One region of the Insulibacter thermoxylanivorax genome, then DNA from elsewhere that is predicted to be linked to it. Evidence: predicted binding sites of a transcription regulator. Region 1 holds the regulator's gene; the other holds the start of a gene.

Region 1 (15,616 bases):
GCGCCCATAGAATCTCCTGTGCAGTTCACGGATCTCTTCCGTAAATTCCGGTACAGGACCGATGATTTCTGTCTCGGTGATCACTTCTTGGATCAGCAATGTCCGCACCCGCGGCGGCTTGACTCCGAACTCCTGCAGCCATTCCGCCAATTGGCTGGAGGAAGCAGCATAGACGATCCTGCCAAGTTTAACCCAGCCGTGAGCTGCAGCACACATCGGACAATGTTCACCGGATGTATAAACGGTCGTTTGTGCACGTTCCTCCGGACTCAGGTGATTGGCTGCCCATCGCGCCAGTTCGAATTCCGGATGCCGCGTATGATCCCCGCTGGCCACGCGATTATGATCCTCCATCAGGACCTCTCCGCCGGCCGATACCAATACCGAACCAAAAAGGTTCATGTTGACTTATCTAAGGGACCCGGCGGAGATCGAGCATTCCGATTACATCAAATATACGTTTTATGAACTTGACGCGAATCATCAACCGCGTTCTGTTGGATCTGTTAGGGGAACAAGCAATTGGAATCTTAACTTGCCGGACTATACCAAACAGTTAGGTTATGGTACGAGTAAATTATTCGAGAAAGAGAAGAAGATGACTCCAGAAGATTTTGCCGGTTCTTACTTGGAAATCGAATGGACGAATCATCGCGGTGAACTTAATAAAGATATTATTCATCTTGAGATATATGAAGTGATTCAGAACCCCAATACAAAGCATTAAGCTGACCCTTGCGGATCAGCCGGCCTCCATAACACAAGAAGCCGACCCAAAGGTCGACTTCTTCTATGGAGCCAAGGGGGATCGAACCCCTGACCTCATCACTGCCAGCGATGCGCTCTCCCAGCTGAGCTATGGCCCCACGGTATGGAATTCTGAATCAAACATTATTGATTATATATCATCTCGCCAAACTTATCAAGCGTTTAACGGCCTATAATATGTGGCAAACCAATGACATTGGATATGCAATTCTCAATGAATATCAGTAGTCAATCTTGACTATTCAATAATGATTATAATAAACTAAGAACCGACATATGAGAAAGGTCACATGATCCCAAACGAAATTATGCCGAACTACAAATAGAAAGGGGAATAACTTGGAACGCGAATTATTGGTCCTGGGGCTGCTCATGTCACAAAGCCAGCATGGCTATCAGATCAACGAGTTCATTGACCGCAATCTAGGTCGGGTCTCCAATATGAAAAAAGCAACAGCTTATGCCATCTTGAAGCGTTTGGAGAAAGAAGGCAAAGTGGTCTCCACTGTCAGCCAAGAGGGCAACAGGCCGAAGAAGCAAGTCTATACGATTACTGAACAAGGCAGAGAAGCCTTTCGAACCTTGCTGCGACGTATACTTACGAGCCCTGAAATGACGGTTCCTGAAGGCAATATTGGGATCATGTTCCTGGATTATTTGTCTTTAGCTGACGTTGTGGAGTGTCTGAATCAAAGGCTGCACAAGATCGAAGAGAAGTTAAAGGTCTACGCCAACATACCGAAACATAGTAATCAGCATGGATTAGGCGTGGACTTGGCCATTGACCATCGCATAACGCTGATGACCGCAGATCGAGATTGGCTTCTTAGAACCATCGATATACTGCGTCAGAAGATGACGAACGCATGATGCTGCGCATCGCTTTTTCAATCATTTTTCTCGCTAACACTGATAACAAAAATACAGGAGGTAAAGTCGATGTATAATTGGATGTTTTTTATTCACTTGGCCAGCTTGGCGACTTGGTTTGGAGTCACGTTGATGGGGATGATCATGCTGCTTTCCGTAAAGAGCAAACTCGCTGAGAATCATGCGAGCCTTTCTTCAGTAACTTTGTCCGTGCTGAGAAATATCAATCGCATTACACATCCAGCAGCTTTTTTGGTGCTGGCAAGCGGTCTTTACATGATCATGCAGTGGAACCGTGACGGCATGCCGTTCTGGCTGGCATTTATGGAACAAGCCGGCGGGCTGGTTATCATTCTATTCATGATTCTGTTGTCGATATTTGGAGCTAGAATGAAGAAGAGTTTGGCGGGAAGCAACGGCGCTGCAGCTGCAAAGAGCATCAGCATCTATGCGTGGGTGGCGGCAATCTTCTTGCTGGCGATTCTGGTTGTCACTCTGGTCGTAAGTCTAAAGCTGTAATGTTACATGTTACAACCACAACTCCTTACCGGGTTTGTGGTTGTTTGATTCCATATAAAGAACAGCAGCTCTCGATGCAAAGTCACTGGACTTGAATGGTGAGCCAGCTTTTTTATACGAATTTTAGGATAAAACCCTATAACGTATGCGCCAAAATTAGCGTTTTGTACGATTTTTAGCACAAAGTTCAACAGTTTACTGTCCATCGGGCTGCTTTTATACGAAATTTCGGATAAAACTTCCAATTGGGCAACTTCAACGTTGACTTTTATCCGATTTTTAGGTCATAAATCCCCAGAGTCCACAGAACACCCTTCAGAAACCTTCCGATCACTGGACAGAATCCTCGACTATTCCCATAATGGGAATGGGAGGAGAGTCAAGATGTCGATATTAAAAAATGATTGGGCTGATATCCTAAATGAAGAATTCGAAAAACCTTACTACCAGCAATTAAGAAAATTCCTCATTCACGAGTACCGGACACAAACGGTCTATCCTAATATGTATGATATCTTCAATGCCCTGCATTATACGCCGTACTCCAAAGTGAAAGCTGTGATCCTCGGACAAGATCCGTATCACGGTCCAGGACAAGCCCATGGGCTCAGTTTCTCCGTTCAGCCGGGAGTCGCACCGCCTCCTTCCCTGCAGAATATCTTCAAAGAATTGCATGATGACTTGGGCTGTACGATACCGAATCATGGATGCCTCGTTCATTGGGCGGAACAAGGGGTGCTGCTGCTGAACACCGTATTAACCGTCCGCGCCCACTCGCCCAATTCCCATCGTGACCGAGGCTGGGAGCAATTCACCGACCGGATCATTCAGGCGCTTAACGATAAGGAGCATCCCGTGGTGTTCTTCCTGTGGGGAAGCCATGCGCAGAAGAAAGCTGCGCTCATCACCAACCCGCATCATCTGCTGATTCGTTCACCGCATCCAAGTCCGCTGTCCGCTTACAGAGGATTCTTCGGCAGCCGGCCGTTCTCCAAAGCGAATCAATTCCTAAGATCCGTCGGTCTTGAAGAGATCGATTGGCAGCTGCCGCTGGATCCCCCCGCTGCTGTTCAGCAACCGGGAAGAAGGTCTGGAACCTGAAAAGCGATATTGAAAAAGGCACCCTGTTGCTTACGGAACAGAGGTGCCTTATTTCATGCTTTTGCCCGGTTATCCGCAGGTTAACGGAACAAGGATCACTTATTGCTTCAAAACAAGCGCCATTCCCATCATTCAGTCGAACATAACGAATCTCAGTTCCCTTAGGAACGAGAAAAGGCTGTTTTCGGCTAAATAGCGGATTGGTGTTCCGTTAAGGTCGATAAGTTCGTAATAATCAACCTGAAAACGGGGCATGCTGATGTTAATGTGATGGTAACGATTATTCCTCTTGGGCTTCGTCTTCATCCTTCGTTTCATCATAACCGCTTCGAGACAGCAAAGCTTTGAGTTCTTTCATGAACATATTAATGTCCTTGAATTGCCGGTACACGGAAGCAAATCGAACATAAGCCACTTCATCCACCGGATACAACTGTTCCATCACGAGTTCTCCGATCATCCGGCTGTCGATCTCCGTGTTCGCAGTATTCCGCAGCTGTTGTTCTACCTCCGAAACGATGCGTTCCAACCGTTCCACGGATACGGGACGCTTCTCACATGCTCTCAGCAAACCGCGTAAGATTTTGTCCCGATTGAACTCCTCGCGGCTGCCATCCTTCTTAATCACGACCAAAGGCGTCTCCTCAACCATCTCAAACGTCGTAAAGCGCTTCGCACAGAGCTCGCATTCACGCCGTCTGCGAATCGAACGGTTATCATTCGCCGGGCGCGAATCCAGCACTTTCGTTCCGAAATGATCGCAAAATGGGCATCTCATAACCTCACCACCATCCATACATTACCTGAATACGGGGCCATACACCGCTGCATAATAGGATTACACTCAACAAGGAGGTGAACATTCAATGGCTCAAGGACAATCTCGCAGCAGCAACGTACTTGTCGTACCACAAGCTACTGCAGCACTGGACCAATTAAAATATGAAGTTGCTCAAGAGTTGGGTATTCAAATTCCTCAAGACGGTTATATGGGTCACATGGCGACTCGCGACACAGGTGCAATCGGAGGCCACATCACGCGTCGTCTTGTTCAAATCGCAGAGCAACAATTAGCTGGACAATTTAAATAATCATGAATCATAAAGGGTCCAGACAGCTTAGCTGTCTGGGCTCTGCTGATGTATAGAAGATGTACAGGTTTTGCTGCGGATCTTGCTGAACTTGCTGGCATACAGACCATAACATTACAGACCTGTGCTTGCCGGCAGCCGAACGCCGCAACAATCACTGCATTTTCCATCATTGTTCCCTGGATTCATCAGACTCATAACCTATAAGATCATTATACAGGTTGGAATATTTTTTGTAATAATAATTGACTCTCTGTACATAATTCCGCGTCTCTTGATAGGGGATTCGGTCACTGGTGGTCAGCCTGCCGTCCCAGATCCCCGACTGCAGCCAGTTCTGCACAGCCCCTTGTCCAGCATTGTAGGATGCGGCGATGGTCGCCAAGCGATCGCGATCCTCATCCATGCCCATGCGTTCAAAATAAGGAGCAAAGAAATCCTCAAGATAACGTATGTACCACGTTCCCATGCGAATATTCAGAGTTGGAACCGTTAACAAATCCGGAGAAGATTCAGAAAACTCCGATCCCTGCTCGGCGATCCAGCGGGCCGTTTCCGGCATGATCTGCATCATTCCGGTAGCGCCTTTGTGAGAAACCCTGTCGGAACGAAAATTGCTTTCCACCCGTATGATCGCAGCGATCCAATATGGATTCACATCATATTGTTTGGAACTGCTGATGATCTCCTCCTGATAATGCAGGGGATAGATCAGCCGGCCGATCCTGTCAGCATTCAGGAATCCAATGATCAATACTAGAATAATGACGAACGCATAGTAACGTTTCTTGCGAATGTTTCTCATCGCAAACCCTTTCTCTTCATAAATTGATCCAGCTGTTCTGCCGTCGCCTCCAAGTCTTGGCTGTTATCGATGACGATGTCCGCAAGCCGCCGCTTGTCCTCTATAGGCATCTGAGCGCGGATCCTGGCCATCGCTTCTTTCTCCGTCAGACCATCCCGCTTCATCAGACGTTCCAGCTGAAGGCTCATCGGTACGTAGACAACCATCACTTCTGGGAACATATGCTGCAGGTTTGATTCATATAACAGCGGAATATCCGCAACGATCAGCCGTTCAGGATGCCGGCTCTCGAATTCCGAGATTCTTCTCTGCATCTCAGCTCGAATCGGCGGATGCATGATTTTATTCAATCTTAACCTCTTATGTTCATCTGCGAAGATCATCGCACCGAGAAGTTTGCGGTCCAATGTGCCGTCTTCACGGATCAGATCCGCTCCGAATTCCTCGGCGATGGTCTGAAGTACAGGGCTTCCCGGCATCACAATTTCCCGGGAAATTCGATCGGCATCGACAATGATCGCCCCTCGTTCCTCCAACATGCGGCTTACGGTGCTCTTCCCGCTGGCTATACCGCCTGTAAGACCTATAATCATCGCTCCTACACCTCATTGCAACAATTTCGACAATCCCAATACGATTAGTATAATGCCTGGAAGAAAGGTCAGCCTGCCCAGCCACGCGATGTGCGACGCCAGATTCCCCGTGTCGATGCCCAGGCGCAGGAACACGGAACTAAACACGGCGATAACGGATGCGGTCAGCCAGGGGGATAATCCGATAAATACCGCACCAATCCCTGCTCCGAAGGCGTCCAGAGAAAGAGCCGTGCCAAGCAGCGCCGCTTCACCGGGTGAGATCGTACCGGACCGATCCCTGTCCGCACTGGAAGGCGTGCGCAGGATCTCGATGACGATGCCCAGCCTTCTCAACTCAAGATGCAGTACTTTACGCGGTTCCAGTGATTCGGGCAGGGAGAGCTCCGCAGACTCTGTACTGCACTCGGGCAGTTCACCATCCTCAAATGCCAAATTATCATCTCGGTCATTGCCTTGGCACCGCCGCTGTCGCCAGATCTGGACGAATGCCCACAGCCCGATGCAGATCAGGATCATACCGCCGATCCAACCCGCATACCTCTCCGGGATATAAGGGATTAAGAGTCCGCCAAGCAGCATCGACAGCAGGATCATTAGACCGGAACAACAGCCGATGATCAGGATCGATGCGCCCGGTATCTTGATCTGACGCATCCCGTAATTCAATCCGACGCCAAAACTATCCAAACTCACGGCACATGCCAACAGGATAATCGATACATAGGGCAGCATGGTCTTCCCTCCCGATGTCTAGATATTCAACATCATATGAGGGAAGAGCGCATGGGTGCGCATCTTAGGATGTGCTTTTGTGACTTTAAAGGTCCGCAGGCGTCTAAATCAAGGGCGCCTTAAGTCTTTAATGCTTATCTGGCGAGCCGCTTCTTCCTGCGCTGGCAATTCGGGCAGTAGTGCGTTCCGCGGCCGGCAACGGTTATCTTGCGAATCCGCTTGCCGCAGCGCATGCAGGGTTCATCTTCGCGTCCGTAGGCAGCCAGTTGCTGCTGGAACATCCCCATCTCACCTTGGCCGTTGACATAGGATTTGATCGAGCTGCCGCCCTGCTTCACCGCTTCCTGCAACACATGGATAATCGCTTCGTGCAGCCGTTTCCACTCAGGCCGGGTAAGACTATCCGCTGTGCGCTCAGGATGGATGCGGGCCGCGAACAACGCTTCATCCGCATAGATATTGCCGATGCCGACGACATAGAGCTGGCTAAGCAGCAGGGATTTGATCTTCCCTTTGCGATGAGCAAGTACGGCGCGGAAGCGCTCCAAGGTAAAGTCCTCATCAAGGGGCTCCAAGCCCAGCTTGTTCAGCGGGGGATTCACCCATTCCTCCCCCGGCAGGAACAGATGCATTGTGCCGAACTGGCGCACATCTTTGTAACGAAGCTCCGTCCCATCAGTGAAGTGGAAGATCACATGAGTGTGCTTCTCGACGGGATCATCGGAGCGAAACACCCCATAGCGGCCCTCCATGCGGAGATGGGAGACGAGCACCAGCCCGTCCAGGAGAAGACGGAGAAATTTGCCGCGCCGGGCAACCCCCTCGAAGGTGTGCCCTTCCAGCATCGCTGCGAAGACTTCGGGGTCTGCCGGACGCTGAATGATCCGCGGCAGATGAACTGACACACGCTCGATCTTCTTGCCTATGATCAGCTCATTCAACGTTCGCTTGACCGTCTCCACCTCCGGCAATTCCGGCATTGCATCCACCTCCTTCTTCAAACGACCAACATTATGATTTCACGTTCAGCGGCCAACTTTTTAGCATCAACTTCCGCATCAATTCTATTATCACTTTCTTCTTCAACATCTGCATTACGTCATGTAAACCGCATCCCCCGAGCACTTTCTCAAGAGGCTTCCGGCGAATCGCTTCCAACGAATCAATTCAAGGGATCATTTGCTTCAGATCATTTCGCTTCGTACCAGTCCGTTCCCCAGCTTACTTCCGCTTTCAGCGGCACATCGAGTGCAATGGCATTTTCCATCACTTCCGGGACAAGCTGTTTCATCACCTCGAGCTCCTCCGGCGGTACTTCGAAGACCAATTCGTCATGCACTTGCAGCAGCATGCGGCTTCGCAGGCCCTCATCGGTCATCCGTTCGGCTAATTTCACCATCGCCAGCTTGATGATATCCGCTGCTGTTCCTTGGATCGGTGTATTCATCGCCGTGCGTTCCGCAAAGGAGCGGCGATTGTAGTTCGAAGCATTGATCTCCGGCAGGTAGCGTCTCCGGTTGAGCAGCGTGGAAACATACCCGTCTTGTTTCGCCGACTTCACGATCTCATCCATGTACCGTCGTACGCCTTGGAAGACATTGAAGTAGGCTTCGATGAAGGCAGCGGCTTCCTTGCGCGGGATATGCAAGTTCTGCGACAAGCCATAATCGCTGATTCCGTATACGATGCCGAAGTTAACCGCCTTCGCCTGCCGGCGCATATTGGCATCCACTTCATCGGCGGCCACGCCGAAGACATCCATCGCCGTCTTCGTATGGATATCCATATTTTGACGGAAAGCTTCCATCAGCCTCTCGTCCTGCGAGATATGGGCTAGCACGCGCAGTTCGATCTGCGAATAGTCCGCCGCCAGGATATACCATCCTTCCTCTGAAGGCACGAAAGCCCGCCGGATCAGCCGTCCCTCCTCAAGGCGAATCGGGATATTCTGAAGGTTCGGATACTGGCTGCTGAGTCTTCCAGTGGCAGCGATGGTCTGGCGATAATACGTATGGATCTTGCCCGTCTCCGGACGAATCTCCTTCAACAGCCCTTCCACATAAGTCGATTGGAGCTTCGTCAGCTGGCGGTATTCCACGACCTTCGCGGCGATCTCATGGTATGGGGCGAGCCGTTCCAGCACCTCAACGTCCGTCGAATATCCCGTCTTGGTCTTCTTGATCACAGGCAGATTGAGCTTCTCGAACAAGATCTCCCCGAGCTGCTTCGGAGAGCCGATATTAAATTCCGTTCCCGCAAGATCATAGATCTCCTGTTCGATCTCCCTGATCCGCTCCTTCAGTTCCTCCCCGAAGCGTTCCAACTCCTCGCTTTTGACCTTGATGCCCGTCAGCTCCATCTCTGCGAGCACCCGCGACAGCTTCAGCTCCAAGTCATAATACAGCTCGTTCATGCCGGTCTTCTCCAGTTCATCATGCATCGGCTGCCGAAGCTGGGAGATCGCATATGCCTTGCGGCCCAGATATGAGCTGTAGACCTCCAGCTCCGGAATCCGGAACTTGGCGCCCTTGCCGAAGATCTCCTCGTCTTCAGGCAGCGTTGGCAGGCCGAAGCGCCGCATCAGATCCCCCAGGCTCTGATTCGACTGGGAAGGATCAAGGACATAGGCCGCGAGGTGTACATCGAAAGCTGTACCGCGCAGCTTGATGCCCTGCCAAGCCAGAGCCAGATGAACGCGGTGGGCATCATAGATCGTCTTCGCTGTCCCTTCATCTTCCAACCACTCTCTCAGAGGCCGTCCTTCCTCGCTCATCAGTGTCTCGAAGCCGACATACATCGCGCTGGCTTCGAAGGCAAAGGCGATGCCGAGCACTTCCCCGTGATGAGGGTTGTCGCCGAGGACTTCGACATGAACGGCACGAACCTCATCCAGCTTGCCCAGCAAGGCGCTAAGATCCTGTTCCTGCACAATCTGAACGGGAATCTCCAGCGTTTGCTCCGAAACTTGCGCGGATGCGGAGAGATTCAGCCGTTCTAACAGGGATTTAAACTCCAGTCGTTTGAACAGCGCGGCAGTTCTCTCCTCGTCGATGCCCTCGAACTTGAGATCATCCCAGGTAAGGGAGAGCGGCACCTCCCGATAGATCGTGGCCAGCTCCTTGCTAAGCCGTGCATCCTCCGCATGGGCAACAAGCCGTTCGCCCATCTTCCCCTTGATGCTTGGAGCATGTTCGAGGACGTTCTCGACGGAACCGTATTCATGCAGCAGCTTCAGCGCCGTCTTCTCGCCGATGCCCGGCACCCCCGGGATATTGTCCGAAGCATCGCCCATCAATCCCTTCATATCGATGATCTGCAGCGGCTTAAGCCCGTACTTCTCCTGAATCTGTTCAGGACCGTAAACCTCCATCTCACTGATTCCCCTGCGAATCGTCAGCGCGATCTTCACATGCTCCGATGCAAGCTGCAGCATATCCTTGTCGCCTGTGACAACCAAGGTCTCCATCTTCTCTTCATCCGCCATCCGTGTCAGCGTGCCGATGATATCGTCCGCCTCATATCCTTCAAGCTCGAACTGCTGAATATTGAAAGCCGCTACCAATTCCTTAATCAGCGGCCATTGTTCCGACAGTTCCGGCGGCGTCTTCGCCCGCCCGGCCTTGTATTCCTTATAATCGGCATGACGGAAGGTCACTTTCCCCGCATCGAAGGCGAATAGGAAATGCGTCGGCTTCTCTTCCTCCAACAGTTTGAGAAGCATCGTTGTCACGCCGTAAACGGCATTCGTATGAAGTCCTTCAGCATTGCTTAGCAGCGGCAACGCATAGAACGCCCGGTTTGCGATGCTGTTGCCGTCCACGATGATCAACTTGGACATCTTAACACCCCGTCCTATTCTTTACTAACTAGTCCCATCATAGCATAGCCGAAGCGCGGAAAAAACTTCACCGCCGAAGAAACTTTTAGCCCTTGCTTCTCCGCTCATCAAAACGCCGCCTAAAACTTGCCTAAGCTGCGCTTCGGTCAATCCCGATAACCATCCGCCCGCTGCAAGCATAGCCTATAACATATGAAGATATCTCGACACGCGGAATGTCATCCGAACGGGAGTTGATCGATGATGTACGCAGCTCTGCACCATAACAAAAAGGTCATCTTCTTCGATCTGCACGGTACGTTGATCACGAAGAAAATGACCCCCGACCAAGCGCTGCGAGCGGCCCTGCTGGACTATACCGATCGCTGGATATCAGAGGAGAAAGCCTCACTTATCAACAAAGCTTGCCGTATCTACCGCCACGCCCTCCGCCAATACAAACGCAAAGGAAAACCCGGACTCACCGAGCAGATGCGGATCGTCTGTCTGAAGCGGGCGCTGGCTAATCTGCCGATCGCCAAGGATGAGCTCACCCTGGCCCGGATCGATCAGAAAATCACCTGCCTGGCAAGCAGCCAAGAAGAGCACAGCAAACGGGTGGCCGCCGTGCTTCGTTCCCTGAGGCAGCGCTATCAGCTGGCCCTGATCACCAATGGGCAAGAGCCCCTGGTGCGCGCCCGCTTGAGGCGGAATCATCTGGCATCCGCTTTCTCTCCTGCTGCCGTCTTCGTCTCCTCCAGTCTGGGCAAGGGCAAAAGCAAACCCCATCCCGGCATCTACCGCCACGCCTTGGCCCGGATGCAAGTTCAGCCGGAACAAGCCCTGATGGTAGGAGATTCCTGGCGGCAGGATATCGAAGGAGCAACATCCTGCGGCATCGATGCCGTCTGGCTGAATCCATGGAATCGCCCCATCCCGCGGCCGATCACGGAAGCCCGGCTCTTGATGATCCGCGAGATCGATGAGCTGCTGGAGATTCTGTAAGCCTAGCTGTTATGTAACCAAAAGAACGGTCGAAAGCGAGCATCCATGCCCCCTCTCGGCCGTTCACATGTTTGATATCAATGAGATCAACAATCATGATGACCTGCAGCGTGATCCGAAGCTCAGCTGATTACACGCTGGGCTGCTCCGGCGGCTGCTCAGCCGTACTCCTTGCCCTTCCAAACGGCCACCAGTTCGCCTCGCCGAACAACTTCACCATCATCGGGATGAAGAGCGGCAGGAATACTAGAGCATATAAGAAGAGGCCTGTCAATACGATCGTTGCAATCTGCAGCAGGGACAGCACGCCGGATGGCAGCATCGCTGCAAAGGTGCCGCCCAAGATGATGACTGCTGAGAAGATGACGGATCCCATCTTCTTCATCGCTTCCAGAATCGCCTCCTGCACATCGAGATGGCGATATTCATTGAAGCGGCCCATGAGGAAGATGCTGTAATCGATGCCCAGAGCCACCAACATGACGAAGGCGAAGAACGGCACCGCCCAAGTGATGCCGGCGTATCCCGCCAGATCGACGAAGATCCATTCCGCCACCGCCATGGATGTATAGTAGGTGAGCAGCAGCGATGCCATCAAGTAGATGGGCATCACGAGCGATCGGAGCAGGATCATGAGCACGAGGAAGATGCCGATCAACATGATCACAGCCGTTCTGTTGAAGTCTTCCTGTGATACTTCGCTGAGATCATGATACATGCTCGTAACTCCGCCCACAGCATACGCTGCATCCTCCAGCGGTGTCCCTTTGACCGCACGTTCAATGGCAGCGTTCAGCGGTTCGATCAGTTCCAAGGTCTCCTGCTCATAAGGATGGCCTTCGAAGATCACTTCGAACTTCACGGTTCTGCGATCTTCCGACATATAAGTGTCGAAGACCTGTGCGAATTCTTCCAGCTCGAAGACTTCTTCCGGCATGTACCAGCCTCCAAGATCCGCCGAACTGTTCGTCGACAGCACTTCCAGGTACGCAACAGCATCCGTCAGCCCTTCACCGATCTGTGTCAAGCCGTCTACACTTTGCTGGATGCCACCCGTCAGCAATTCCAGCTGATCCGTAAGCCCTGTGACCCCTTCATACAACTGCCGCTGTCCGTCGACGACTTGCTGCAGGCCATGAACCGCACCCGGCATCTGCTGGGCAATGTGATCCTGCCCGTCAGCAGCCTGCTGCAACCCTTGCTCAAGCTGATTCAAGCCATCCAGTAAGGCATCGAAGGTCGCAATTATTTCACCGAAGCCAGCATTCGCCTGTCCGAATCCGCCGCCGGCTTCGCTTAAACCTGCCGTCACGACGGCCAGCTGCCCGTTGAGCTGCTTCACACCCGTCAGCAATTCCTCTGCTGCATCCTGCATTTGCTCCGCAAGTCCAAGTGCCATCAGGAACGTTTCATCCTCGCTGAGAATCGGATGATTCATCGACACGCTGCCTAGCGCCTGCTCCAGACCGCTGAGGCCTTGGCTGAGGCTGTCCAGGCCATTCTCGAGCTGGCCGTAATGTTCCGCCAGCTGGTTCAAGCCTTCGCTCAGCTCATGATAACCTGCGGCAAGCTGCTCATAGGAAGATCTAAGCCGTTCTGCATTGCGCTTCAGTTCCTGTACTCCGCTGTGCAGCTCAGCTGCTCCGCCTGCTCCCTGGCGCATGCCGTAAGCGATCTCGCCAAGGCCGTTGGAGAGCTGGTTCAGGCCGGCCGCCACCTCCTGCGTCCCGTCAACCAAAGCCCCCACAGCCTGCACCGCGTCCACAAGCTGCGGTTCTGAGGCCGTCAACTGCCGACCCGCAAAAGCCAAACCGTCACGGATCTGCATGATCCCATCGGCGCCCTGTATCAATCCTTCCTGCAGCACCGCAGCCTGATCCGTCACCAAGAACTCCGCAATCTCCTCCCCTGTCGGTCTCGTCGCGCTGCGCACGGCGCTTACGCCATCGACATGCAGCAGTTCCCGGCTGATCTTCTCGATCCACGCCATGCCTTGCGGACTGTCCAGCGCTTCATCGTGTTTCAGAACGATGGAGGCGGGCAAGGATTCACCCGGTCCGAACTTCTCGGCGATGATATGAAAGGCTTTGACCGAGTCATACCCATCACCGATCTCATCCAAGGAGTTATAAGATACGTCGCCGTCATACTGCCACAGGAAGGGCACGACGATGACGGCTATGATTCCAAGCGTAATCAAAGGTCTGCGCAGGGAGAAGGAACCCGCAAATCCCCACACTCGGTTATCCTTATGCTGCAGAGCGCGGCTGCTCGGCCAGAACAAGGCCTTGCCCAGTACTGCCATGAAGAACGGCATCAGCGTGAACAGAGCGATCATCATCACCGTCACGCCGACAGCAACGGCAACGGCGGATTGATAGAGGATGAACTTGGATAAACCGATCGCCGCGAAGCCCGCGAGAACTGCCAGCCAAGAGAAAAGCACCGTCCGTCCCGCTGTGCGGTAAGTCGCAGCGATCGCTTCAACCGTGTAACTGTGGGCTGCGAGCTCTTCTCGGAACCGGCTGATCAACAAGATACAGTAGTCTGTGCCGATGCCGAACATCACCGCTACCATGAAGATCTGGGTGAAGGTTGACAGCGGAAAATCCATATATTCCACCAGATAAGCAACAACGGACTGCGCGGTCAGATAACTGATCCCGATGGTCAGAAGCGGAATCCAAGGCGTGACCACGGAACGGAATACGACGATCAAGATGACCAGGATGAAGATGACGGTGATGAGCTCCGTCCGCTTCAATCCTTCCTGTGAAGAGATGATCACATCCTCATCAATCAGCGAGCTGCCCGTGAGATAATGCTCCACTCCAACATCTTGCAGCACTTCGTTCAAGCCATCGCGCTGCTCTGACGTCGATAGATCCGCCGAATCCAGTCCGAGCATCACGAGCACCGTGGTGCCGTCCTCCGAGACCATCTGCTCCTCTAATTCCGGTACACCAAAAGGTGAAACGACATTTGTCAGCCCCAGCTCATCGCTCTGTTCAGATAATCGATCCACCGCTTGTTTAATCTCTCGGATCTCTTCATCATCCAACCCGTCCTCGCTTGTGAACACCAGGACTGCTGCCGTACCATCCCCATCGATCTCTTCCAGCAGCTTTCCGGCCGCAAGCGATGGCGATCCTTCCGGGATGGTCAACTGCCCTCTCTCGCGAACCAGATCTTGCATATCCGGTGCTGTGAAGAACAGTCCCGCCGCAAGGGCAATCCAGAGCGCTAAGATCGCCCAACGGTATTTTACAATCGTTCTCATCTTTCATTCCCTCCTCCCTGAGTGATGATCCGAAGCAATCGTTCGGATGTATCCAGGAACTGTTCGATCTCCGTCTGCGGCAGCTGCCGGATGATGCCTTCTAATCGTTCATGTATGCGGGAAGCGGCCGTCTCATACACCTGTTTCCCCTTCTCTGACAGACGCAGGCTGATCATGCGCCGGTCCCGTTCATCCGGCGTTCTCGTGATGTATTGTTTATCCGCCAGACGTGTCGTGATCGCCGTAGTCGCACTGCGGTTCACACAGAACGTCTCGGACAACTCACTTGCTGTACAGCTTCCATGTTTATGGATGTACCGCAAGGTCAGGAATTGATCCAAGGTTAATTCCTCTTGGATCGAGTCCCGTATGATGTTGTTCAGACGACGATTAACTGTAAATATAGCTGCTTCGAAGCGTTCGATATACTCATGAATCCTGTCACAGCATTCCAACCTAGGCTCCCTCCATCATGCGATTCGTTCAAGCAATTAATTCAACTATTGAATTATTCATATATTGAACTATATGTTGTCATGAACAAAAAGTCAAATGCGTAAACAAAAAAGAACCCCCGGTTCCCTCAACGGCAACCGAGGATTCCTTGCAGCGCGTCATTCTTGCTTAACATCCCATCTCAATCAGCTCTGAGCATCGAACAGCTCTATAAAGCTTGGACAGCCTGCTGGTCAATCATTTAGATCCGGACGATGCCCTTGCACTAGATAGACGACGCTCTCTCCGATATTCGTCGCATGGTCAGCCACCCGTTCCAGATAGCGGCTGACGAAGCAAAGCTGCAGCGCCTGGTTCACGTTTTGATTTTTCTCTGCAATATAAGCAAACAACTCCCGCAGGATCTGGCTGTGCAGATGATCGACTTCGTCGTCCATCTGCGCCATCTTATAGGCCAGCTGAATATCTTCTTCAACGTATGCCTTGATGCTGTCGCTGATCATCTGCTGCACGATCTCCGCCATCCGCGGGATGTCGACCAGCGGTTTGATCAGACCTTCGTTCTCGATTCGCAGC
Region 2 (15,616 bases), on a different contig from region 1:
CCCTGCGCAAGCAGCCATGACCAGAGGATCCCTGCACCGGGATTGGCTTTATGCCGGGATTTGCAGATCTGTCCCAGGTGGTATACGTAGATGGTGAATCCTGCTGCAGTACAAAGCAATCCGATCCAATGTGACCAGGCAGGTGCATTCAGCAGGAAGGAAATCACCCCCATCCATACACCAGAAAATAGAAAACCCATAACCCATCTTTGCAAAACTTCAGAATGGCCGTGAGAGAGATAGAACATGGGGAAGAGTTTGTAACTGAAACCAGTGATCAGAAAACCGAACCAACCGATCGCTCCAAACCATAGATGAGCACCCAGGAGCTGATCATGAAAGGTCCCCAGCCATTCGAAGGCAAAGTTCAGACCCATCAGCATACCGGCAACCCCGGTCAACACGAGATGTCCAACGGCAATCGCACAGCTGACCGTCACGTGATTCCACAGGTTGGCGCGTGCTAAAGTCATCCCGATATTCCCCGCGAAGATCAGGATACCGAGAAAGGCGATCGTTGCGAAACCGCCGATCATCAGCACATTCATCTGCTGAAAACCGATCATCAACCCCGCAAAACCAAAGGTGAAGACTCCATACTGGATATAGCCCAAGCGCTCGCTGAACAGCTTATGATTCTGAAGGACTACGGGGACGAGCTGATAGACCGCTCCCATCGCGATCATCGTCGCCCATCCGAGAACATGCAGATGCGCCTTGGCCCAACCCGTCGGATAACGGGGTTCCATAGAAAACTCATACAGCCATGCAGAAAAGTCTGAGAGCGTACCGATCTGAAAAAGCGCAAAACAGATCAGCCCCGTGAGCAGAAAATAAAACGGCAGACGAGATACCATCCATACACCACCTTAATGCTTCGTAATCTGAACGATGGCACTTCCATCCGGCTGCTCTTCGATCACATAGGTATATCCAAGCGTGCTCAGCTCCTCGATGAGGAATACCGGAACCCGATCGTTGTGGATGATCACGCGGTCCCCGGGACGCGCCTCCTCCAGCTTGCTCAGCGTGCGGACCATGGGATGGGGCGGTTCCAAACCTCGATTATCCAGCTCAAACACTTCCGGCTCACGTTCCGCATCCGTTTCCGCTCCCTCCGTGTCCAGCGCCGCCCCATCTTCCGTGATGTTCAGCAGATCCCTGCGGCTCTTGTGCACGAAGGTGACGAGCCAGTGGTCGGCGGCAAGTTTCTCTGCTTTATTGACATAGCCTTTTAATCGCATCACCTTAAGCAGCGGTGTTGGCTTAAAGGTTGTGTGAAGCCGGAACTGATCATCTTTGGACAACTCCTTCACATGATCCATGATGAGCTTGAAGGGATCCCATTTGTTGCGCAGATGCTCTCTTACGTCCAGTTCCACGATTTTTCCTTGATTCGTCATCCTTCGTAACCCCTCCTCAGCGGTCTGAGAATCGTTCTCAACAACACCCTCAGTATAGCAAGTTGCACTAATGACATTGTGTTCTGCATCACACTTTCACTTTTTCCCCTCGCTTATGCTTAATATTTAGGAGGTGGAATCCTTATGGATAGATTGATTAGGTGTATCGCTGTTTTGCTGCTCCTATGGTTTGCTGCGGGATGCACAGAACCCTTGATCCAGACAGATCATCATGGAGTGCAGGCAGCAAACGAAACAGGCACGCCGGACCGGGCTGCCGACAAGGTTTCCGACAAAGCTTCAGTGAAGAGATTCACCGTGCGGGCCGTTAAATATCATTTTGACATCCAAGAGATTCGTGTAAAACAAGGGGATACCGTAGAGATTACATTGGAGAACTTGAAGGGATATCATACGTTGAAAATAGAGGGCTATAATATTGAAGTGAAGAAAAGCCGCCCCGTCTCCTTCGTGGCCGACAAGAAAGGATCATTCGTCTTCCGCTGCGGTGTCATTTGCGGCAGCGGCCATGAAGAGATGACGGGGCTGTTGATCGTGGAATGAACGGGACCAAGTCCGAATAAACCAAAATCCCCCCTGCATCCCCTGTTGACAGCGGGCGCCGGGGGTTTGTGTTATTGACAGCATGCTCCGCGGCATAACCAAGCCATGATCACGGGCTGATAAAACTCCTCTTCCGTCGTTCCTTGTAAGCGCAATTGCTGCTCCTCGAAGCGCTCCTTCAGCCGTTCCACAGGTTCTTGATGCTCCTCATCCTGCAGGTTGGCAATCGCATTTCTCACCTTCTCTTCCGTCCGATAAGCCTGCTTGATCATCGTCTCATTAGGGTGAGTCTCGGCATCGGCGACGGCATTGGAGAAGCGATCCACGGAATTCTGCGCCTGTGCCAGCGGTGTATTTTTCTGCATGCTGCTCTCTTCTCTTGAAGGCATTTTATTCCCTCCTCGCACTCCAGTCTCCATTGATGTTTGCTTATTGAGGCTCTGCATATCTAACCTTTCAAAAAATAATGGGGGCTAAAGCCCCCATTGCTCATTTAACGTGCCGTTTCTCTAAAGATCCGTATATACCACCTTGCTAAAACGTGCAGGCACCGCCGCTTGGCTGCCATTGCCGGAAGCATAGAGTCCGACGCAGACGCCGGTGAAACCGCCGTTTACTTCCGGCGCCAGCCATTCGGCGCGAATCTCGCCGGGCATCTCCGTCCAGGTGATGCCGTCCCGCGAGTATTCACATGTGTAGCGCTTGGCATCAGAGCGCACTTTGAGCTCTACTGCGCCGCCTTCCCACGGAATCTTCACTTCCTCCTTGGCGTCGCCGTTTCGCACCGTTAGATGCAAGTAAGTCTCCGCCCCGATCCGCTTCAGCGAGAAGGCAAGGTACCCCCGATTATTCAGGCGTGCAGCGATCCCCGCTTCTTCGCCATCCTGTGCCGGCGCGAAATTGAGGGAGCTGCTGAACGCCATATCCACACTCCGCTGGCGAACACCGATGAAGGTCGCCGGCGCCTCATCGTCCAGCGAGTATTCATTGCCCACAAGCTTCACCACGCCGGGCGATTCGACCTGATAACGCTCCTCATCCATCGTGCGCAGGGCACTCCACTCCGGTCCGAAACCTTCGCCGATTTCGATCTTCACAGGACCCTGCGGCTTCGTCAGCGGCACGGGCAAGCGTTCAGCGGACATCTGCAGCTGCACGATGCCCTCATTGTTGTCCACCATCGGCCAGCCGTCCTCCGTCCAGGTCACCGGCGCGAGGAAGGTCTCGCGGCCGAGGACGGAGTAGCGGCCATCCACTGGCCGTGTCCCCAGGAACACCAACCACCAATTTCCCTTCGTATCCTCTACGAGATCCGCATGTCCGAGGCACTGGATCGGATGATCGGGCAGCTTGTTATGGGTGAGAACCGGCACCGGGCACGGCTCGAAAGGCCCGTACGGGTTGTCGCTCCTGCCGGCGATCTCCCGGTGGTCGAAGGAGGTGCCGCCGCAGGCGCTGAGGATATAATACATGCCGTTGATCTTATACAGATGGGGTCCCTCAGTCCATACGCCGCCGTCCCCGTCCCAGATGCGTCTCGGCTCCGTCAGTACACGGCCGGTTTCGATATCGATCTCATATTGGATGATATGGGAATCCAGCCCGGCGCCGTTCTGCACGGTGACATAGACTTTGCCGTCGTCATCGAAGAATAGTGAAGGATCGATGCCGCCGTAAGGCAGGCGAATCGGATCCGACCATGGACCTGCGGGGTCCTTAGCCGTTACATAGAAATTGCCGATCCCTCTTACATCTGTGGTGATCATATAGAAGGTTCCCTCGTGGTACCGCAGCGTGCAAGCGTAGATGCCGTCGGAACTCTTCCGCGTCGACAGATCGACCTGCTCCTTCCTCGTCAGCACATGGCCAATCTGTGTCCAATGGACGAGGTCCTTGCTGTGGAAGATGGGCACCGCCGGGAAATATTCAAAGGAACTCGTCACGAGATAGTAGTCTTCACCGACCCGCACGATGCTGGGATCCGGGAAGAAACCCGGGATTACCGGGTTTTGATAGACGTTTATCATGTCAGTCACTCTGCCGCTCTCCCTTCTATGTTAGCCGTCAGATCAGCGTAAATGAAGCCAAACTCGCATTGCCCTCGCCGGTATAAGTAAAGTACAGCGCATGGACGCCGTCCGGAATGGCGATATCCGCCGTATATTCGGTCCATATATTCGTAAAGTCCACGGGAATCGTTCCGAGCACCGGGCCGTCCCAGGCCGTCTTCACTTGGAATTCGCCACGGCAGTATCCGCGAACCTTGATCTTCACCTGTTTGATGCCTTTGCAGTCAAAATATTTGAACCCGGCCGTAGCCGAATCCCTCATATTCATGATGTATCCGATCTCTTCGTCGCCGTCCTTGCCGTCCTGGGTGATCTTCGGGAATCGTCCATCCATCCAGGCGCCGTAAGTTCCCGTATACATCTCCTCATCCTTATAGAAGAGATTGCATGCGATATACGCTGGATACTCCCCGCGCCCGACCAAAGGTCCTCCGTTCGGTCCACAGGAAGTCATCTCCACCTGCGGAATCGAACCGTCCTCGAGGATCTCAATCGGCTCCAGGCATCCCTGTCTGCTGTAATGCGTACCGTTCGTCTGCCTGTGATAGAAAATATACCACTGCCCATTGATCTCGACGATGCTGCCGTGGTTATTGCCGCCGTAATACATCGGCTTATTCGCCGGCTTGTACGTATCGATATGGAGATCGCAGTTGCTGACGATCACGCCGCCGTACTTAAAGCCCTTCGTCGGATGGTCGCTTACAGCGTAGCACAGCTCATGCATAACCACCGAGGAGTAGATCAGGTAATACTTGTCCCCAACCTTGCGAATCGACGGTGCTTCGAAGAACTCATGCCCTTCAAACCCCGTTCCCTCACTGTAAGGCTCACTCGGCAGGACAAAGACCGGCTCCTCGACAATCGTCAGCATGTCCGGTCCAAGGACCGTTGCCTGAGCACCTTTGCGGGAACGGTCGCCCACCGCACAGAAACCCGTATACAGGTAAGTTCTGTCGCCTTCGGTCAGCACGCCGGGATCAAACTGCGGCTGATCCCCCTCCCGCTCACCGAGCCGCGTGCCGTCCGGATAGCGGACATAACCGTAGAATTCGAATTTGCCGGCAGGCGTATCGCTGACCGCAACGGAAACAACTGGAACCTTGTCCAGAACATAATAGAGGTAATAACGTCCGTCCGGTCCCACGGTGACATCCGGTGCATAGAGGCACATGCGGCCGTCCGGGTTAAGCGGGTCATCGGTTTTGCGATAGATCACGCCTTCATAACGCCAATCCGCCAGATTGTCCACCGGCGCCGACCAGCAAACATAATCATTCAGACAGAACGCATGGCCGTTAAAACGATCATGAGACCCATAGATATAGACACGGTCGCCAAAGACATAAGGCTCTGCATCAGGGATGTACTCCCAAGAAGGCAGATAAGGGTTGAATCCTTGTTTCTTCATCTGTTTCGTCATCTGTCCTCGATCCTTTCTATCGTATTGTTCTATCAATGATTCGGAAGGTTTGGAACGGCTTTCATAATTAGCTCCGATCATCGATTCCTACAGCGAGATTATCACAGGTGAAGGGACTGGACAACCCGACAAAAGCTAGTTGGCGGAACAGGAATCTCCGACTCCTTTGTGCCGGGTTCATACGATCGCTCCCTATCGATTCTGTGACAAAGACATCCCTATTGTACCTCATATACAGCTGAAATTGGATGATTTTTGATGGAGATGGCAGCGTGACTGACCTTATTTGCTGAGGCTTCGGAATACCGCCCCGGAAGAATGCTCCAATCGCAGCCTTCGCTCGAAACAGTCCAAATGATTAGGCCGATGTACAATCGCGATCACAGGCGGAGACCCTTCTCCAAAAGCATAACGCCTTAAGCTTGTTGCTTCTTCCATTCGGTTCCTCTGCTTTCGCATGATATGCAGGCTTCTTGCAAAATAACGGAAGCAAAACTTCCTCTATTTCCAGCTTCCCTTCAAATCGCGCAGAATAGTGTAAGCCAAATTTCCCTTATTTCTAAAATAGTGTCAATAAATCAATGGTTTTTTCGCATCTACGAGAAATAAAAGAAGTTTCACTTCCTCTATTTCTTCATCATCCGCGCTTGGAGCAAAATAGCGGAAGTTTGACTGACCTTATTTATGAAATAAATCCTATAAACAATTCGCGCTCCATCAATTGATTTCGATTTATATATCTTAAATTCAAAATATATACTATGCACCCTCGATCAAAAAAATGCAATAATTATTTTATCAGCCTGCCTGCAGAGAAAGGGGCCGTCCATCCGTCAGTTTCCTGACTAAACTGGACAGCCCCTTTTGGCTTCTATTATGCTTTATGGCTCACTTATGACCTTAGCTGCACTTGCTGTATCCGCAGTTCGTGCAGGTCTTGCAGCCTTCGCTGTTGATCAGCGAAGCGGTGCCGCAGGATGGGCAGAGGTCCAAGCCTTCTCCCATGATGATCTCCTGCCGCGGATCAACGCCTGGAACAGAAGCTTGCTCAGCAGCTGCTGCCGAAACCGCTGCTGCGGTTTGTGCCGCTGCCGCTTCTTGCTGCCCGTTTCCATGAGCTTCAAGATGGAGCTCCAGCGCCTTCGCCACCGCGTCAGCGATCGATTCCACGCGGTTCGGACCGAAGCCCGTCGCCCCGGAACCGCCGATGCCCTTCAAGTGCTTGATGAGCAGCTTCGCCTTGTTGCCGTGGTCGCCGTAACGCAGGAATAAGGAGCAGACGCGGCCGAGTGCTTCCGACATCGCGAACACATCGGAGCCCGCCTTGCCCACGTTCAGGAAGACTTCCACCGGTTGACCGCCGTAATCATTTACGGTGATATAGGCCATGCCGAATGGCGTGTTGAATTTATAGGTCGCGCCGCGCAGGATCTGCGGACGTTTCATGTAATTGCCGTTGAGCGTACCGTTGCCGTTGGCTGGCTTCTCAGACTGGACAGCGATCGTCTGTGCGGATCCAGAAGCCGCCTGCGCTTCCGATGCGTTGTCCTTAGCGCCCTCTTCTGCCTGCGCCTCTTCCTTCTTGTCCTTCACATCCGTGGACAGCACCTGTGTATCGCGGCTGCCGTCGCGGTAGATGGTCACGCCCTTGCAGCCCAGCTCGAAGGCCAGCTCATACAGCTTCTTCGTCTCTTCGATGGTGAAATCATGCGGTGCATTCGCTGTCTTGGAGATCGAGCTGTCCACCCAGCGCTGGATCGCTGCCTGCACGCGGATGTGATCCTCCGCGCTCAGATCCATCGCCGTGACGAAGTAATCCGGCAGTTCCTCGCCCGGATGCTCATCCAGCCAGCGTTTCGCGATCGGGACGTATTGCTTGTCCAAGCCGAGGCGGCTCTGGCGATAATATTCGAAGGCGAAGTACGGCTCGATGCCCGTCGATGTGCCGACCATCGTACCGGTGCTGCCCGTCGGAGCCTGCGTCAGCACCGTAACGTTGCGCATGCCCTTCTTGCGGATCGCTTCTCCTACTTCCGGATACACCTCGACCATATTCTTCATAAATCCGCTCTGCAGGAACGGCTCCAGCTCGAAACGTTCGAAGGAACCCTTCTCCTCCGCGATCTCCGCTGAAGCGAGATAAGCTTCGCGGGCGATGAAGCCGTACAGCTTATCGAGGAATTCGAGGGATTCCGGCGAGCCGTAACGGATGCGCAGTTTGATCAGCAGCTCTGCCAGCCCCATCGTACCCAAACCGATGCGGCGTTCTGCCTGCTGGTTCTTCCGGTTCTCCTCGAAATGATACGGCGTCGCATCGATGACGTTGTCGAGGAAACGCACGGAATAACGGACAACCGTCTTCAGATCCTCCCAATTCACATCGTCCTTCGCTTCATCATAGAACTTCGACAGGTTGATCGCTGACAGGTTGCATACGCCCCAAGCCGGCAAACCTTGTTCACCGCACGGGTTCGTACAGATAATCGGGTTAAAATACCAGCTGTTCGACATCTGGTTGTAATATTCCATGAAGACGACGCCCGGCTCAGCGGACTTCCAGGCGGATTCGATGATCGTATGCCAGATCTCACGCGCCTTCAGCGTCCTGTAGTGCTTCACAGGCTTGCCCATCTGCTTCCACTTGTCCATATTGCCGTCCCAGAGCTCATCATAATCCGGGTCCGTCGTATCCGGGAAGTACAGGTCCCAGTCGGCGTCTTCCTTCACCGCCTTCATGAACGCGTTGCTGATGCAAACCGAGAGGTTAGCATTCGTCAGCAGACCCATCTTCGTCTTCACAGTGATAAAATCAAGCAGATCCGGGTGCCAGTCGTTGATCATGAGCATCAGCGCACCACGGCGGCTTCCGCCCTGCTCGATCAGACCCGTTGCATAGCTGTAGATGCCGCCCCAGGAGACCGCACCGCTCGAAGAGCCGTTTACACCCTTAACGATGGCTCTGCGCGGCCGCAGCGAGGACAGATTGATGCCGACACCGCCGCCTCTGGCCATGATCTCCGTCATCTCCATCAGCGTCTCCAGGATGCCGCGGCGGGAATCCTTCGGCGACGGGATGACATAGCAGTTGAACAGGGTCAGTTCATCGCTTGCACCCGCTCCGGCAGCGATCCGGCCGCCGGGAACCAGCTTCCAGTCATCCAGGATATAGCGGAACTTCTCCGTCCATTCCTTCTGTTTGGCTGGGGTTTTCTCAACCTTTGCAATCGCTTTCGCCAGCCTGCTCCACATTTCATCCGGCGTATTCTCGATGGTGAGGGTGATCTGATCAAGATCCGCTTCGATGACCTGTTCATTGCGCATCTTAACGGTTACCTTGCGCCCCTCACGCTTGATGACTTCCCCAACTTCCTTGGTCGGGAACTTCGGATCATCCTTGGTCAATACCAACACGACGTCGCCGACCTTGGTATTATTCGCATCCGCATCCTTCAGCGCATAGCGATCAAGGAAGATCTTCTCGCTGAGTCCTGTCAATCTGGTTTTCGTCTGCTTTCCAGCCACTAGCAACATCCTCCTAAAAGTGATAACCCAACTTGTCCCAAGGACATGCGCACAAAAAAACGAAAATCAGCGATATTCGCCCGAAAACAGCAATTTTCGCCGAAATTTTTCGTTGGGTATACAAGCTATTCATGATGTTATGTGTAAATAACAATATGTTGTATGTGAGTACCATTGTACACCACTACATATTGTGATGCTACTTACTCGAATGTTAAATTCAGATAAGAGGCCTTTGAATGATTCGTTTTTCTTTTATTTTCTCTCGTTTTCTTTATTTTTTAATTTTAATTTATTCGATCTTATTCGACATATTTCGGTAAGCATTTCGGGACTAATGGATAGGGTGTTAAGTTCTATAATCCCTGTACTCCCCATCCATCGTCCTATTTTCGTCCGCCATTCACCCTTCAATGGCCTTAAGCCAAGCTCAGCGCCGCAGATTCCACTCGCGGTTGCCGTACTTCTCTTCGACGAGCCGCTTGGCCTCTGCTTGTTCCCAGTCGCTCAGGTCCCCAAGCTCCAGCTTGATGCCCAGTCCCTCGGGAATCCCCTGCTCAAAGGCGGCTTCCGTCTCCGCGAGGGTAACCGGCGGCTGTCCCAGGGCCCGTTTGATATCGTTGATGGCGACGGCTTTTTCGCGGAAAGATTTTTTGAGCCGCTCCCGCAGCCGTTCATTGGGATAATAAAGCAGATCAAAGAGCAGATCCACATCCATATCCAACAGGATCGCTCCATGCTGCAGGATCACGCCGCGCTGCCGCATCTGGGCGCTGCCGGCGACTTTGCGCCCCTCCACGACGAGCTCATACCACGACGGCGAATCGAAGCAGGCAGCGGAACCCGCCGAAGCATACTTCGCCTTCTCCGCTTCGTCGGCTAGATTCACCATGTCCGCTTGCAGGCCTAACCGGCGGAAGCCGTGGAGCAGCCCGTTGCTCAGGATGCGGTAGGACTCTGTGACGGACTTTGGTATATCGGGATACGATTCAGAGAGGATCATGCTGTAGGTCAGTTCCTGATCATGCAGCACAGCCCGCCCTCCCGTAGGACGGCGCACGAATCCGATGCCCCTTGCTTCGACCTTCTCCAGATCGATCTCATCAGCGGCCTTCTGGAAGTAGCCGATCGACAGCGTCGGCGGCTGCCATCCATAGAAACGAAGCGTCGGCGGCGCCTTCTCCTCCGACACGGCATTCATGATCGCTTCATCGATGGCCATATTCCAAGCCGGATCCATCGCTCCGGATTTGATAAACCTCCATGTCTGCATGACGATCTCCACTCCCTTTCTCTGTCACGCAATAGCTCCTATTAAACAACATCGATCGCGGGATGCCTAAACGTGATTTTCCGGCATCGTGTGTAACTCTTCGTGTGCAACTTTATCGTGTGCAACTTTATCGTGTGCAACTTTATCGTGTGCAACTTTATCATTATAGCATTTGCTCTCATGCGGCGCATTCCCTGATTTCTAGTTATTTTACCATAGATGCTGTATTGCTGTCCGACCCTCATCCATGATTTATTCGCTTATGAAATTTCATCCTTCCGTTAATACTATTATCCAGCCGTTCAGAACGGATCATCGGAGGACCTTTCCGGCTTACAAGGAGGCACAGCTATGACCCTAAAACCGCAGCTGCCCCCGAATGTGCGGGATCTCAATGACCATCTGCAGATCTGTTTCAATCGGGATTGGTACGAAGAGTTGGCGAAGCGGCTCGAGCAGAACGGACCTTGGGACCGCTGGTCTTTCTACCAACTGGCGTACGAAGCCGAAGAAGCCCAAGCGATCCACCGTTTCGACGATCTGCAATGCCTCAGTCACCTGTCGCAGCTCACCCCGCTGCCCCACCAGCTGGATACCGCTCGCAAGGTGATTAGAGAGATGCGCGGCCGGGCGATCCTCGCTGACGAGGTCGGACTCGGCAAGACGATCGAAGCCGGTCTGATCCTCAAGGAATACATGATCCGCGGCCTTGCCCGCCGCGTGCTCATCCTCGTGCCGGCCTCTCTCGTGCTGCAGTGGGTGAGGGAACTGAATCAGAAATTCGGCATCCCCGCCGTCGCTCAGAAGAAGGAATATATGTGGCGGCAATACGACATCGTCGTCGCCTCCCTTGACACCGCCAAGCGCGATCCCCATCGGGACATCGTGCTCAGCTTGGATTACGATATGTTGATCATCGATGAAGCCCATAAATTAAAAAACAAAAAAACCGCCAACTACCAGTTCGCTGCCGCTATCCGCAAAAAATATTGCCTGCTGCTCACCGCCACACCGGTGCAAAACGACTTGAGCGAACTGTTCAACTTAATCACGCTGCTGAAGCCCGGGCAGCTGGGCGGCGAATCCAGCTTCAACAAGAATTTCGTACAGGAGAAACGCGTGCCCAAGAACGAGCAAATCCTGCAGCAGGAGCTGTCCAAGGTGATGATCCGCAACAGGCGCGCCGACGGCAACCTGGCGTTCACGAAGCGCATCGTGAAGAACATCCCGCTCCGCCTCTCACCAGAGGAGCAGGATTTATATGACAGCGTCACCTCCTTCGTACGCGAGCGCTACCAGGAATCCGGCGGAGACCTGAGCAGTGTCCTGCCTCTCGTGACGCTGCAGCGGGAGGTGTGCTCCAGCCGGGATGCGGTGTTCGTCACCCTCGTCAATCTGTTCAAGAAGACATCGGAGGATTCGCCGCTGCGCCCGAGGATCTGGGAATTGGTGAACAAGATTAAGAACATCAAGGCCAATACGAAGGCGGAGAAGACGATGGAGCTGATTAGACAAATCGATGACAAGGTGATCGTCTTCACAGAATACCGGGCGACCCAGGAATATCTCCTGCATTTTCTAAAGCAGCATAACCTCGTCGCCGTCCCCTACAGGGGAGGCATGAACCGCGGCAAAAAAGACTGGATGATGGATCTCTTCCGCGGCCGGGCACAGATCCTCGTCGCAACGGAGGCCGGCGGTGAGGGCATCAACCTGCAGTTCTGCAATCACATCATCAACTTCGATCTGCCGTGGAATCCGATGCGCGTCGAGCAGCGGATCGGCCGCATTCACCGCCTCGGTCAGGAACACGACGTGTATATCTACAATCTTGAAACGATCGGCACGATCGAGGAGCATATCGTCAATCTGCTGCACGAGAAGATCAATATGTTCGAGCTGGTCATCGGCGAATTGGATGAGATCTTAGAACGCATGGAAGAGTCCTCTGCCGTTGAGACCCGCCTGTACAAAGCGATGCTCGAAGCGAGAAGCGAAGACGAGATGCGCCGCGAGATCGAACGAATCGGCGAGAACTTCGTCTCCTCGAAGCAGCGCATCTCCCATGGACCGCCGCTGCAGGGAGAGAAGCCGCTACCCGCTGCGCATGTGCCGGGCGCCGTTTCCAGGACGATCAGCCCCGCCGGGCCGCCGCACCATACGGAGGCATCGCGATGAAGCAAGAGCAAGTTCGGGATTATGTATGCCGTTACCTGGAGGCGACGGAGTGCCATGTGCTGGAGAGCTGCCCCGCCTATATCACGGTGAAGCTGTCGCCCGAAGCGGACAAAGCCCTCACGAATCGCCCGTACTATTGGAGCTTCGTAGAACGCACGGGAGCGGAGCCGGAGACGATGTCCCTCACCTTCGTCTTCGACCAGGAAGCCTTCGAGGCGCTGCAGAAAGCGGACAGGCAGGCAGATCAGAAGCCGCAGCAGAACGGACCAGCCGCTCCCGGCGTACTGGGACAGGATTCCATCCTGGCGCGTTATTTTGGGCATCTGCAGGCAGCACCCCTGCAGCGAACGCGGCATGAGCCGGTCACCTTCGGCAGCGCAAGGCTGCATCAGATCTTCGCTTCCAGCCGGGATAAGGGCCGGTTCGTCAACCTGTACGAGCAGACCGATGAGCGCCTGGTGCTGCCCGGCCGGCCCTTAAGCTACCGCTCCTATCTCGGCGTGAACTACAAGGTGGAATATCTGTGCGATCTTAAGCGGGATGAGTTGTATTCCCTCGGCATCTGCTTGGCAACGGGCGAGATCCTCACCGGCTTCTACCCGCTGCTGAAGCAGTACCGTCTGTCGCCGCGGCTGCCCGCCCACACCCATCTCAAGGAGATGCTCAGCTTGCCGCGGGCCGTCGCAGAGCTGGAGTACTATCTGGAAGATATCGTGCGGAATCAGGATCACCAGTGGGCGGTAGAAGCCGAGCAGCGGATGTATGACGAATTGGATCGAATCAAGCTCTATTATCAGGAGATGATCCAAAATTCGAACGATGAGAGCAAATCCGCCATGCAGGAGGAATATCGCGCGCGGCAGGATGAGATCGCCTGGCAGTACAAACCCCGCGTGCTCGTCTCGGTGATCAACTGCGGTCTCTTCCACCTGCTCACACCGCCCGAACAGGTAAGAACGATGGCGAATCCGCAGTGAGGGTGGCATTTTTTGCAGACAAAAAAAAATTCGCAGCTGACACGTTCTAACAACCTTTTTTGCCCATACTCTTTAGTATTAGCAGTACAAGCTTGTCCGCCTGGATGAACCGATGGCAAGCAGCCGCAAGCCTTCGTCATCTTGGAGAAGCAAAATGGACGCTCATGTTGATGCTTGGAAGATCTTAAGGATATTAGATCCTGAAAACGGCAAATCCTGAGGATGCATGGCATGATTCTAATGCAAAATCCTCAAGATCCTAGAGCCCAAGGCAGAAAGGATGGAGACGATCATACGATGAACGTTAAGAGACTATGCATACTCACAGGCATTATCGCCTTGTCAGCGGCAGCCGCATGGTCTAATCCCGCATCCGCCCGCGCGCTGACACCCGCCGCCGAGCACAGCCGGACATTCGCCGCTTCGATGCTCGATGATCCTAAGCTTAACGGCACGCGGCTTGGCGGTCCGATCTACGAAGAACACGATCCGCAGGTCAAGCTGCAGGAGACCGTTGCCGGATGGATTCGGACGATCGCTGAGCAGCATAAGTTGATTCCTTGGCAGTCCGCTGATTTTCATATCGAGCCTCTTGGACCGGGGACCCACGGCTGGATCGTTCATGTGCTCGAACAGCAGTCCCCCGTAGGCTATCTAATCGTCACAGCCCTCGAGGGCGGCGGATATCGACTTGCCGAGTACGGGGTCGGTGAGCAGCCGATCTTCCATCTCGAACGGCTGCGCGAAAGCCTCGTGCAGCAGAAGCTGATCGAACCTGCCACTACGGTGGAAGAACTGGCGGCATGGCTCTCCTTCCCTGGTCAGCCGCAAGTTCCACAGGATGAGAACGTCCTGACAGAAGCACAGGGACAGAAGAAGCTGAAGATCGAACGGCACTACCTCTACCCCTTCGCCGCCTATTGGAAAGTGCACAGCGAGGACTGGCGGCAGCCGGTATATTTCGATGCGATCACCGGAGAGCAATACCCGCTGACCAAGGACCCTTCCAGCAAACCGCAGATCAAGGCGGAGATCGATTATCAACCGACGAAACTGAGCAAGCTGAAGGACCTCATGCAGCTTCCCAAGTTTGATCCCTACGAAGACCTTGGCTGGATCGTCGAGCCGCCGCTGCGCGTTCGATCGATCGACGACGTCATCGAGCCGCTGCGCGGTAAGCAGCGATTGACGCTGACCGTCGAGCTGTATGATGAGCTCGTGCTCCTGCCCTATCCGATCATCGGCTATGCCCAGTGGGAACAGACGGAAACCTACCTCCTGATCTACAGCGAGGGCCTGCGCTATGTACCGCTCATCGACGCCGTCGGCTACGGACACATCTATTTGGAACAAAACGAATAAAAAACACCCCGCCCAAACCCTAAAGCTTTTGGTGTGCAGGGGTGTTTTCCCTTGCTGTTGTTAGTATTGCAACAGCAGCTGATGTTGTGGCTAACAAGTGTTGGCGATGATGTGGTAACGATTGGCTGCTGCTATGGCTGAGGCTGCGGGTTATTTTGTTGGTTCTGTACCTGATGAAGCTCTTCTGCCTGATTCCGATCTCCTTCTTGGTAATCCGTCTCTTGCAGATGATCTGTCCGCCTCCGGTTGGCCCGCCATACTTGGAAGGACATCGGCAGCATCCCAAAATATCTCGTCTGCCAAGGTTCGCTCTGGCTGCGGCGCTGTCTGCGCTCCTCACGGCGCACTTCCCGCGGCGTCTCCAGCGTATAGATCAGTTTCTCCGCAGCGATCTTAGCCAGATCCCTCACGATCGACATCGGCCATCACCTCACTATACCTGCTTGCTTCGCTATCCGTTCATTGGCATTGAATATGAGAAGCACGCATATTTGCTAGGTTTAGTGTAGTCGATCCCGGCAAAGTTTAATCATCCTTCCATACCCAAAAAGTGTTTGGCTTATTCGCGCAATCTAAGCTATGATAATAGTGGAGAGAATATATGGGGAGGTACATCAGCTATGAACATGAGCGGCTACATGATCGCCACCGTGATCTTAACGATCGTTCTGACTTGGATCTTGCTGGTCAGCTATCACTATGCATATAAACGTAAATGGGGCAATGAAAATGCTGCCGTAGACCAACTCCCTGAAAATCACAATGCCCCAAAAGGTTCGAACAACATGAACTGGTAAGAACCTAATCGGATCCAGAATAGGTCTAAAGAGGATCCTGATCATTTT

What was found. The regulator NrdR, encoded in region 1, represses ribonucleotide reductase genes. The targets are predictions, from matches to a motif close to AACACNATATATNGTGTT.
Region 2: the regulator NrdR is predicted to act here: its motif matches at 9,162-9,179, upstream of PRECH8_RS10155 (adenosylcobalamin-dependent ribonucleoside-diphosphate reductase).

The regions. Positions count from the first base shown of each region.
Region 1 covers NZ_BMAQ01000010.1:1,213-16,828, forward strand. Annotated here, with positions in the region: partial or broken gene PRECH8_RS06660 (nucleoside deaminase) at 1-393, opposite strand, end outside; gene PRECH8_RS06665 (hypothetical protein) at 404-727, shown strand; tRNA gene PRECH8_RS06670 (tRNA-Ala) at 794-866, opposite strand; gene PRECH8_RS06675 (PadR family transcriptional regulator) at 1,108-1,638, shown strand; gene PRECH8_RS06680 (hypothetical protein) at 1,708-2,157, shown strand; gene PRECH8_RS06685 (uracil-DNA glycosylase) at 2,542-3,258, shown strand; gene nrdR (transcriptional regulator NrdR) at 3,539-4,036, opposite strand; gene PRECH8_RS06695 (alpha/beta-type small acid-soluble spore protein) at 4,125-4,349, shown strand; gene PRECH8_RS06700 (lytic transglycosylase domain-containing protein) at 4,519-5,154, opposite strand; gene coaE (dephospho-CoA kinase) at 5,151-5,747, opposite strand; gene PRECH8_RS06710 (MntP/YtaF family protein) at 5,760-6,482, opposite strand; gene mutM (DNA-formamidopyrimidine glycosylase) at 6,617-7,462, opposite strand; gene polA (DNA polymerase I) at 7,672-10,320, opposite strand; gene PRECH8_RS06725 (HAD family hydrolase) at 10,564-11,304, shown strand; gene PRECH8_RS06730 (MMPL family transporter) at 11,435-14,584, opposite strand; gene PRECH8_RS06735 (MarR family winged helix-turn-helix transcriptional regulator) at 14,581-15,039, opposite strand; gene phoU (phosphate signaling complex protein PhoU) at 15,274-15,616, opposite strand, start outside.
Region 2 covers NZ_BMAQ01000026.1:51,267-66,882, forward strand. Annotated here, with positions in the region: gene PRECH8_RS10125 (hypothetical protein) at 1-857, opposite strand, end outside; gene PRECH8_RS10130 (DUF2249 domain-containing protein) at 870-1,403, opposite strand; gene PRECH8_RS10135 (cupredoxin domain-containing protein) at 1,548-1,967, shown strand; gene PRECH8_RS10140 (hypothetical protein) at 2,039-2,356, opposite strand; gene PRECH8_RS10145 (glycoside hydrolase family 43 protein) at 2,477-3,994, opposite strand; gene PRECH8_RS10150 (family 43 glycosylhydrolase) at 4,032-5,447, opposite strand; gene PRECH8_RS10155 (adenosylcobalamin-dependent ribonucleoside-diphosphate reductase) at 6,360-8,981, opposite strand; gene lipM (octanoyltransferase LipM) at 9,412-10,254, opposite strand; gene PRECH8_RS10165 (DEAD/DEAH box helicase) at 10,606-12,432, shown strand; gene PRECH8_RS10170 (YqhG family protein) at 12,429-13,409, shown strand; gene PRECH8_RS10175 (hypothetical protein) at 13,707-14,771, shown strand; gene PRECH8_RS10180 (YqzE family protein) at 14,903-15,190, opposite strand; gene PRECH8_RS10185 (hypothetical protein) at 15,392-15,568, shown strand.